4 regions of the Rhodopseudomonas julia genome follow, and region 2 is predicted to be linked to each of the others. Evidence: predicted binding sites of a transcription regulator. Region 2 holds the regulator's gene; each other region holds the start of a gene.
What was found. Region 2 encodes PhoB, which activates phosphate uptake and scavenging genes when phosphate is short. Its sites were predicted from a motif close to TGTCATNNANCTGTCAT; they were not measured.

Region 1 (2,200 bases), on a different contig from region 2:
CCAAAGCTTGCGGCCTCGATGTTGTCGAGGTCGAGGCCGAAGGCTCCCTCGTCGAGAATGAACCAGGGCGTCTTTCGAACCGTGCGGACATCGCGATCCGCGATGCTTTCAAGACCGGAAATGTCGTCCGCGTTGTCGAGCGTGACGACATAGATGACGATGTGGTTGCCGACGCCGGCCGCATATGAGCGTTCGATGACGAGGAGGCGGCCGTCGGCAAGCGCGAGCGCTTCTGAAACGCCATTGTCGGCGCCTCCGAGCGGAAATGCCGGGGCGCGGAAGATCGGATCGGTTTCGTAGATGTACTCGGCGACGACTTTACCGGATGTGAGGTCGAAGACGATGATGCGCGACAGGCTTCCGGCGTAAAGCGTTGCCTGACTGCCGTCCTGGATGAGCGCGTTTTCGGTGATGGCGTAAAGACGCTTGTTGTCCGGGGAGAGGGCGATCGCCTCGAAGCCGAGATTGGGGCGCACGCCGCGGCTGCCGTGCGCTTTCGGCAAGTAGGCGTCTGGCAAGGAGAGCCCTCGGCTCGCGCTGCCGTCGAGGTTGGAAACGAAGATCTCCGGAGTGCCGTCCTGGTTGCTCTCGCTCGACCAGTAGAGATGCTTGCCGGACGCCGCGAGCCTCAAAGCCTCCGGATCGATATCACCTTCAGAGAACTGGCCGCCGTCCGGAGACGTGAGGACATGCATGGAGGCGATGTTGGCGCCGTGGATGCCGTCTGCGTCGAGGGTCAGGCGGAGCTTGTAATAGCGTGCCGGTCCACGCTGCGCGCGGTCGTCTGAGAGCGCATAAAACGTGTCGCTGGCCGCATCATAGTCGAGACCGGAAATGCCTCCGAAAGTCGTGCCCTCGACCTTCAGGTTGTGCGGCAACGTCAAGGCCCCACGGAAGACGGGCGAAGGCAGGCTGCCGGCCTCCGCGGCTCTGCCTGGAGCGGGCGCCGCGACGGCGACGAGGAAGACGAGGAGGCCCGGGAATAGGGACACAAAGGAAGGTGAGCGCACGGCGGAGATCTTTGGGCGATTCGTATGTCTCTTAGGAAGCGCAGCTTGGCGACGGATGCATGACGGCACCATCGCGGCGTGCCTGACTTGGCGTCGCAGCGGGAGGGGCGTGACGCCGGCATTGAGAGAGATGAATGGGGACGAGGGCCGCTCGTGCCTGTCGCTCGGTCGTCACCAGCGATACAAGTGGCGTAGAGGAGTTCACCCTTGGCACCGCATTTCATCCATCTCAATTGTCATTCGGCCTTTTCGCTGCTGGAGGGCGCTCTCCCGGTCGCAAAGCTCATCAAGCTCGCCAAGAGCGCGGGCATGCCCGCAGTGGGCGTGACCGATTCGGCCAATCTCTTTGGCGCGTTGGAATTTTCTCAAAAAGCCTCAGGCTCTGGGATCCAGCCGCTCATCGGCTGCAAATTGCCCGTGGCCTTGTCGGAGAATGTGGAGCGCCGCGCCGACCCGCACTTCCGAGCCGCCGGGCGGGAGCATCTCTTTTTGCTCTGCGCCAACGAAACCGGCTGGCAGAACCTCGTCCACCTCGTCACCGCCTATTATCTCGGCGAAGATTCGGCCGGCTTGCCGCTGACGGCGCCGCTTTTGCAGGCGTATGGCGAAGGGCTTCTGGCGATGACGGGCGGTCATGACGGAGTGCTCTATCCGTCCATCTTCGGCAATCGCCCGGAGGATGCCGCGGGACGCCTGACGACGCTTCAGACGATTTTTCAGGACAGGCTTTACGTGGCGATCGAGCGCCACGGAATGCAGATCGAGATGTCTGCTGAAGCGGGTGTTCTGGACCTTGCCTATGCGCGCGACGTGCCGATCGTCGCGACGAATGAACCGTTCTTCGCAACCGAGGACGATTACGAATCGCATGATGCGCTCCTCGCGGTCGCTGAAGGCCGCGTCGTCTCTGAAGATGATCGCAGGCAGCTCACGCGCCAGCATGGCTTCTTGTCGGCCGAGGCGATGGCGGAAAAATTCGCCGATCTGCCCGAGGCGATAGAAAACACCGTCGAGATTGCCGTCCGCTGCCAGATGCGGCCGAAGACGCGCCGGCCGATCCTGCCGCGTTTCGTCGGAGGGATGGCGGCCGATTCCGAGACGGCGGAAGCACATGAGGCCGCCGAACTGCGCGAGCAGGCGGAGGCTGGGCTGAAAATGCGTCTCGCCAAACATGGCTGCGCGCCGGGCCT
Region 2 (2,200 bases):
GCCAGATCAACCAGATGCATTACCAGATCGAGGAGCGGGCGATCCTCGTCATCGCCAAGCGCCAACCGATGGCCCAGGATCTCCGCGAAACCGTCGCCGCGATCCGCATCTCGCACGATCTGGAACGCGTCGGCGACCTCGGCAAGAACATCGCCAAGCGCGCGCTCGCCATCGAGGATCAGCGGATGAACCACCAGCTTCGCCGCGGTGTCGAACATCTGGCGAGCCTCGGCCTACGCCAGCTCAAGGACGTGCTCGACGCCTATGGCTCGCGCGACGTGCAGAAGGCGATCTCGGTGTGGCGCTCCGACGACGAGATCGACGCCATGTATGTGTCGCTGTTTCGCGAGATGCTCACCTACATGATGGAAGATCCGCGCAATATCGGCATGTGCACGCATCTTCTCTTCTGCGCCAAGAACATCGAGCGGATCGGCGACCACGCCACCAACATCGCCGAGACGATCACCTATCTCGTCACCGGCAAGCAGATGGAACGCGCGGCGACTGCGCCGTCCGCGGGTTGACGGAGTGAGCCATGCAGGTGCCCCGGATTCTCGTCGTCGAGGATGAAGAACCGCTGACGCTGCTTCTGCGCTACAACCTGGAGGCGGAAGGCTATTCCGTCGATACGGTGGGGCGCGGCGACGATGCGGAGTTGCGCCTTCTGGAAGAGGCGCCCGACCTCCTCGTTCTCGATTGGATGCTGCCGGGCCTCTCCGGCATCGAACTCTGCCGACGCGTTCGAATGCGCGAGGCCACCTCAAAACTCCCCGTCATCATGCTGACGGCGCGCGGCGAGGAAGACGAGCGCATCCGCGGCCTTGCCACCGGCGCAGACGATTACGTGGTCAAACCCTTCTCGGTGCCGGAGCTGATGGCCCGCGTGAAAGCGCTCCTGCGCCGCACGCGTCCGGAAATGGTCGCCGACAAGCTCGCCGCCGGCGATCTCGAACTCGACCGCGGCACCTTCCGCGTGTTTCGCGGGGGCCGCGAGATCCATCTCGGGCCGACGGAATTCCGGCTTCTGGAATTCCTGATGCGCAGCCCGGGGCGGGTCTTCACCCGCGAGCAGCTCTTGAACGGCGTCTGGGGCCGCGACGTCTATGTCGACGAACGCACGGTCGATGTGCATGTCGGCCGCCTCAGAAAGGCGATCAACCGCGGCCGCATGCGCGACCCGATCCGCACCGTCCGCGGCGCCGGCTACGCGCTCAACGAGCAGTTCGTTACGACCTGAGCCGCGGCCTATTTCGTCCCGTACATGCGGTCGCCGGCATCGCCGAGGCCCGGCAGGATATAGCCGTGCTCGTTCAGATGGCTGTCGATCGCGGCCGTCACCACCGGCACGTCGGGATGGGCGGCACGGAAGCGCTCCACACCTTCGGGCGCGGCCAGCAGGCAGACGAAGCGGATATCCTTCGCCCCGCGCTCCTTGAGGCCCCGGATCGCGGCGATCGCCGAATTTGCCGTCGCCAGCATCGGATCGACGGCAATGACGACGCGTTCGTGCAGATCTTCCGGCGCCTTGAAGTAATATTCCACCGGCTGCAGCGTCTCCGGATCGCGGTAGAGCCCGACATGGGCGACGCGCGCCGCCGGCACCAGATCCAGCATACCTTCCAGAAGGCCGTTGCCGGCGCGCAGGATGGAGGCGAAGACGAGCTTCTTGCCGGCCAAGGTCGGCGCCTCCATCGTGGCGAGCGGCGTCTCGATCGTCGTCGTCGTCAATTCCAGATCGCGTGTCGCCTCATAGGTCAAAAGTGCTGCGATCTCGCGCAACAGACGGCGGAAGCTCGCGGTGGAGGTGGCCTTGTCGCGCATGATCGTCAGCTTGTGCTGAACCATCGGATGATCGACGACGGTCACATCTCGTCTCGTTGAAGCGTCCACGCCCCTCTCCTTCTCGTCTGTCGTTCGTCGGCGGCTTCTGTCTCTCCCTGGGTGAAATGGGTCACGGCACCAAGGTCAACCCGCTGCCTGGAACCGAAAGGCGATATTCACCGGCGAAATCGCCTCAGATCAGGCTCGCGCCCGCCGCAAGCGGCGGCAAAGCGAGATGCGCCGACAGCGTCTGGCCGACATCGGCATAGGTCGAAAGCTCTCCCGCCCGGCGCCCTTCGATGCCAGGCCCGAAGGCCAGAACCGGCACTGTTTCACGTGTGTGGTCGGTGCCCGTCCAGGTCGGGTCGTTGCCGTG
Region 3 (2,200 bases), on a different contig from region 2:
TCAATCTTGTAGATCCGCTTCAGCCTGGCCGGCTTGGCGAAGCAATCGGTTGCCGTCGACTTCGGATCGTCACAGGCTTCGTCGGCTGAACCGGCGCCGTTGTCGCGCTCGATGACGAGGCCGTGCGTGTCGTCGATCATGTTGAAGTCGCCGATCGCCTCGCCGCCCTCAGCCAGCGGATAGAGCCAGGAGCGGCCGGTCCATGCGCCCTTGGCCACATCGAATTCGATGATGCGCAGCGCTGGATGGCCGTCGACCTTTTCGACTTCGCCGTCGACATAGATCGGACCTTCCAGAAGGCCGTAGAGCTTCGACTTGTCGGGGGCGGAGGCGAGACCCTCGTAACCGCCGGAACGCTTCAGATTGAAGGCGGGCATTTCGGTCGCCGGATTGCCCGGCAGGCGCAGGAAGGGATTGTCCGGCGAGGTGACCGGCTTGTCGCCGATTTTCGTCTCGACGAGCGTTTCGAGTTCTCCGTTCTGATTGAACTTGAGGAGATAGGGTCCGAATTCCTCGCCGATCCAGAAGCCGTCATCGACTGGCTGGATCGATTCGACGTCGAAATCGGCGCCGGTCAGATAGCGGCTTTGCGAGCCTTCGTTGACGATCGGGAAGGGCGCTACCTCGTTCGGATCGGACAGAAAGACGGTGTCGAGGCGGTTCACTTTGTTCGCGTCCCAGTCGAACGACAGGTGATGGATCATCAAGGCTGCGTCGGCGGAATTGATCTTGGAGCCGAAGCCGTTGTCGGAGAGCGACCAGAAGGTGCCGTCATCCATCTTCTTGATGCCCGAAAAACCCTGGATCGGCTGGCCGTCGAACGGCATGTCGAGGCCGGTCGCACGCGCCCCGTCCCTGCCTGCGACTTTTGTGTCTTCGGCGCGATGGTAATCGGAGGAGGTAAACTTTGCGGAGGTGGCGAGGCTCGCCGGAGCGTCCTTCGGCGGCTCGACGAAGGTTGCCGCCGGCAGCACGGCATGAGCCTCGAGCTTCGCCGGGAATGCCTTCTCCTGCGCATTCGCGTGGCTCAGAAGGGCGGCGGAAGCGGTGGCCACCAGAAGGAGTGTGCGCATCATCAAAAGGGCCTTTCATTTCGGGGCGCCTGGGCGCGCCAGGTTCGGCTTCCATGAAGACAGCTTTCGTTGCAGGCCGTTGACGGCGAGATGAAACGACGATGAAGAGCGCCGGAAGGGTCTCGGCTGCGGTTCGTGTTTGACACGGAGCGATAAAACCCATAAGTGAGCCGCGGCTCGGCGCTTTCAGCGCGCGGGGCCCGCACCCGTGGGGTAACTTCCGCCAACTTATGTTCGGATCGGAATTTCGGCGAGCGCTTCGCCGGACCCCTGTCAGTCGTTCTTCCGCATTCGCGGGATGGGCGGCAGAGGAGGGCGCGTTTCGACAACCGAAACGGTAAGGACGATAGCGTCATGAGCAAGCGCCATAGCGCCAAGTACAAACTTGATCGCCGCATGGGCGAAAACATCTGGGGTCGCCCGAAGAGCCCGGTCAACAAGCGTGAATACGGCCCGGGCCAGCACGGCCAGCGCCGCAAGTCGAAGCTTTCGGACTTCGGTGTGCAGCTGCGCGCCAAGCAGAAGCTAAAGGGCTATTACGGCGAGATCCGCGAGAAGCAGTTCCGCAAGATTTACGACGAGGCCGCGCGCCTGAAGGGCGACACCTCGGAGAAGCTGATCGGCCTCCTGGAGAGCCGTCTCGACGCGATCGTCTATCGTGCGAAGTTCGTGGCGACGGTCTTTGCGGCGCGCCAGTTCGTCAATCACGGTCATGTCCGCGTCAACGGCCAGAAGGTCAACATCCCGAGCTATCGCTGCAAGCCGGGCGATGTGATCGAAGTGCGCGAGCGCTCCAAGCAGATCGCCGTCGTGCTCGAGGCAACCGACCTCGCCGAGCGTGACGTGCCGGATTACATCGATGCCGACCACAACAAGATGACGGCGACCTTCACCCGCGTGCCGGCCTTCTCCGAAGTGCCGTATCCGGTGACGATGGAGCCGAACCTCGTGGTCGAGTACTATTCGCGCCAGTAAACGGTTGCGATCACAATGCTTTTCAAGGGCCGCCTTCGGGCGGCCCTTTTTGTATCCATGGGCTTGAGCGAGCGGGCGGCTTCGGTGAAGGTGCGGCGATGACCGAGGTTCTGGACGATATTGACGAATTGCTGGAAGAGGCGGTGCCTGCG
Region 4 (2,200 bases), 400 kb from region 2:
CATTGCGGCGATCCGCGCCTTCCGTGAAGAACACCGCGACATCATCCTGAAGCCGCTCTACGGCAATGGCGGAGCGGCTGTCTTCCGCATCAGCGAGGGGGACGAAAACCTGTCCTCGTTGATCGAGCTCTTCGAGACGACCTTCCGCGAACCCTTCGTCGTGCAGCGCTATCTGCCGGAGATCCGCAAGGGCGACAAACGCATCATCATCGTTGATGGCGAGCCCGCCGGTGCGATCAACCGGATCCCGGCCGTGGGCGATGCGCGCTCCAACATGCATGTCGGCGGCAAAGCCGTTGCCGCCGAGCTTACCGATCGCGACCGCGAGATCTGCGCCCGCATCGGCCCGGAACTCAAGGCGCGCGGTTTCATCCTCGTCGGCATCGACGTGATCGGCGACGTGATGACGGAGATCAACGTCACCTCGCCGACCGGCATCCGCGAGCTCCAGCGTTTTTCGGATATCGACGCGGCCGCGATGGTGTGGGACGCAATCGAACAGCGCTGCAAGGGCTGACGGGCGGGGCAGAACCCCGCCCTCAAGGCCGGCTTAGTCGAGAAGCGAGACGGCCGACGGCGTCACCTCGCCGGCGACGAAGCCGTGGATGCGGGCGACGAAATCGTCGACCTTGCGCAACACCTTGCGCTGTTGCGAGGTGTCGGTGCGCAGGAAGAACGGGCAATAATTGGTCGTGCCGAAATCGTCGATGAGGACGAGGCGGCGGATTTGGCCGTCGACGTCTTCCTGGACGAGAACATTGCACAGCATGATTTTTCGTGTCGGGACGCGATAGGTGGCGAGATGCTCGCAAAACACCTCGACGGCCGCCTGACATTCCGGCGAATAGCCGTGGATCGTCAGATAGCTTTCGAGCGTGCGTGAGATCTCGCCGTCGCCGTCGCGAATGAGCTCCACCGAGAGCCCGAGCCCCAAACTCGTCGACACGAATCCGAACTGCCGCGCCACATGCGCAAAGGCGACCTCGCCGCGCCTTTGGCCGAGGCGACGCAGGATGTGCTCGTCCTGGCGGTTGTCATCGAAGCGCACGAGCGGACGCAGACGCTTCCATGCGGATTTCGCCCGGCGCTGGTCGGCGAGCGTGTAATCCGGTCGCCGTACCTTGATGCCGCGGTCTTTGCGGGCGGGATCGACAAAGCATAGCCGTCGTCCTCCGCGCGCAAACGGGATCGCCCGGCTCAGATCGACGGCAGCTGCCACCGAACGCCGGTCCGCTCTCGCATGCATTGTCTCCGGTCCGGCGATAAATGCCCAAACCGGCGCAAAAAAAGCCCTAAGGCGCGCGGAAGCGCGCCTTTTTTCAATCGAATCGCAGACCATGTGCCCCGGCCGCCTGTTCGCACCCGCAGCGTCGATCCGCCGCGAGTGTTATGTATCCTTCATAAAGTCCTCACAAACCGCACTTGCAAGGACCGGAACGGCGAGGGCGCAAAAATGTGACCGATGCGTTTCGGAATGTTCCCCTTGCGCAACAGGTGCGCCCCTCGGATCGCGTTCCGTTTTCGTTCTTGTCATTGTGTGAAAGCTGAGTCATCCTGCAATCAGAACGGGGGTGTGGGCGATGGTTTCTCGCGTTACGACAGTGGCGTTCCGTGGGGTCGAAGCGATCCCGGTCGATGTCCAGGTGCTGATCGCGCCGGGGCGCACGCTCTTCAACATTGTCGGTCTGCCCGACAAGGCGGTGGCGGAAAGCCGCGAACGCGTGCAGGCGGCGATTCATGCTTCGGGTCTTGCGCTTCCAGCCAAGCGCATCACCGTCAATCTCGCCCCGGCAGACCTTCCCAAAGAAGGCAGCCATTACGATCTGCCGATCGCGCTTGCGCTGATGGCGGCGATGGGCGCCATTCCGGCCGACGCAGTCGGTGATCATGTGGTGCTCGGGGAGCTCGGCCTCGACGGGCGCATCGAAGCGGTGGCGGGGGTGCTGCCGGCGGCGATTAGTGCCAATGCGCTGAAGAAGGGGCTCATTTGTCCCGCCGCTTGCGGCGGGGAGGCTGCCTGGGCGGGTGAAGAACTCGCTATTCTGGCGCCGAAGAGCCTGATCGCGCTCGCCAACCACATCGCCGGCAGTCAGGTCCTGTCACAGCCCAAGCCCGCGCTTCGCGCGGCGAGCGAGGTGCTGCCCGACCTCTCGGAGATCCGCGGCCAGGAGAGCGCCAAACGGGCGTTGGAGATTGCCGC

Region 1: the regulator PhoB is predicted to act here: its motif matches at 1,059-1,075, upstream of J2R99_RS15940 (esterase-like activity of phytase family protein).
Region 3: the regulator PhoB is predicted to act here: its motif matches at 1,153-1,169, upstream of J2R99_RS13395 (esterase-like activity of phytase family protein).
Region 4: the regulator PhoB is predicted to act here: its motif matches at 1,386-1,402, upstream of J2R99_RS06220 (YrbL family protein).

What each region holds. Positions count from the first base shown of each region.
Region 1 is NZ_JAUSUK010000002.1:1,422,879-1,425,078, reverse strand. Features, by position in the region: gene J2R99_RS15940 (esterase-like activity of phytase family protein) at 1-1,010, opposite strand, end outside; gene dnaE (DNA polymerase III subunit alpha) at 1,218-2,200, shown strand, end outside.
Region 2 is NZ_JAUSUK010000001.1:959,115-961,314, forward strand. Features, by position in the region: gene phoU (phosphate signaling complex protein PhoU) at 1-527, shown strand, start outside; gene phoB (phosphate regulon transcriptional regulator PhoB) at 545-1,240, shown strand; gene upp (uracil phosphoribosyltransferase) at 1,249-1,893, opposite strand; gene J2R99_RS04470 (phosphopentomutase) at 2,018-2,200, opposite strand, start outside.
Region 3 is NZ_JAUSUK010000002.1:894,976-897,175, forward strand. Features, by position in the region: gene J2R99_RS13395 (esterase-like activity of phytase family protein) at 1-1,076, opposite strand, end outside; gene rpsD (30S ribosomal protein S4) at 1,428-2,048, shown strand; gene ttcA (tRNA 2-thiocytidine(32) synthetase TtcA) at 2,147-2,200, shown strand, end outside.
Region 4 is NZ_JAUSUK010000001.1:1,354,312-1,356,511, reverse strand. Features, by position in the region: gene gshB (glutathione synthase) at 1-517, shown strand, start outside; gene J2R99_RS06220 (YrbL family protein) at 551-1,246, opposite strand; gene J2R99_RS06215 (YifB family Mg chelatase-like AAA ATPase) at 1,581-2,200, shown strand, end outside.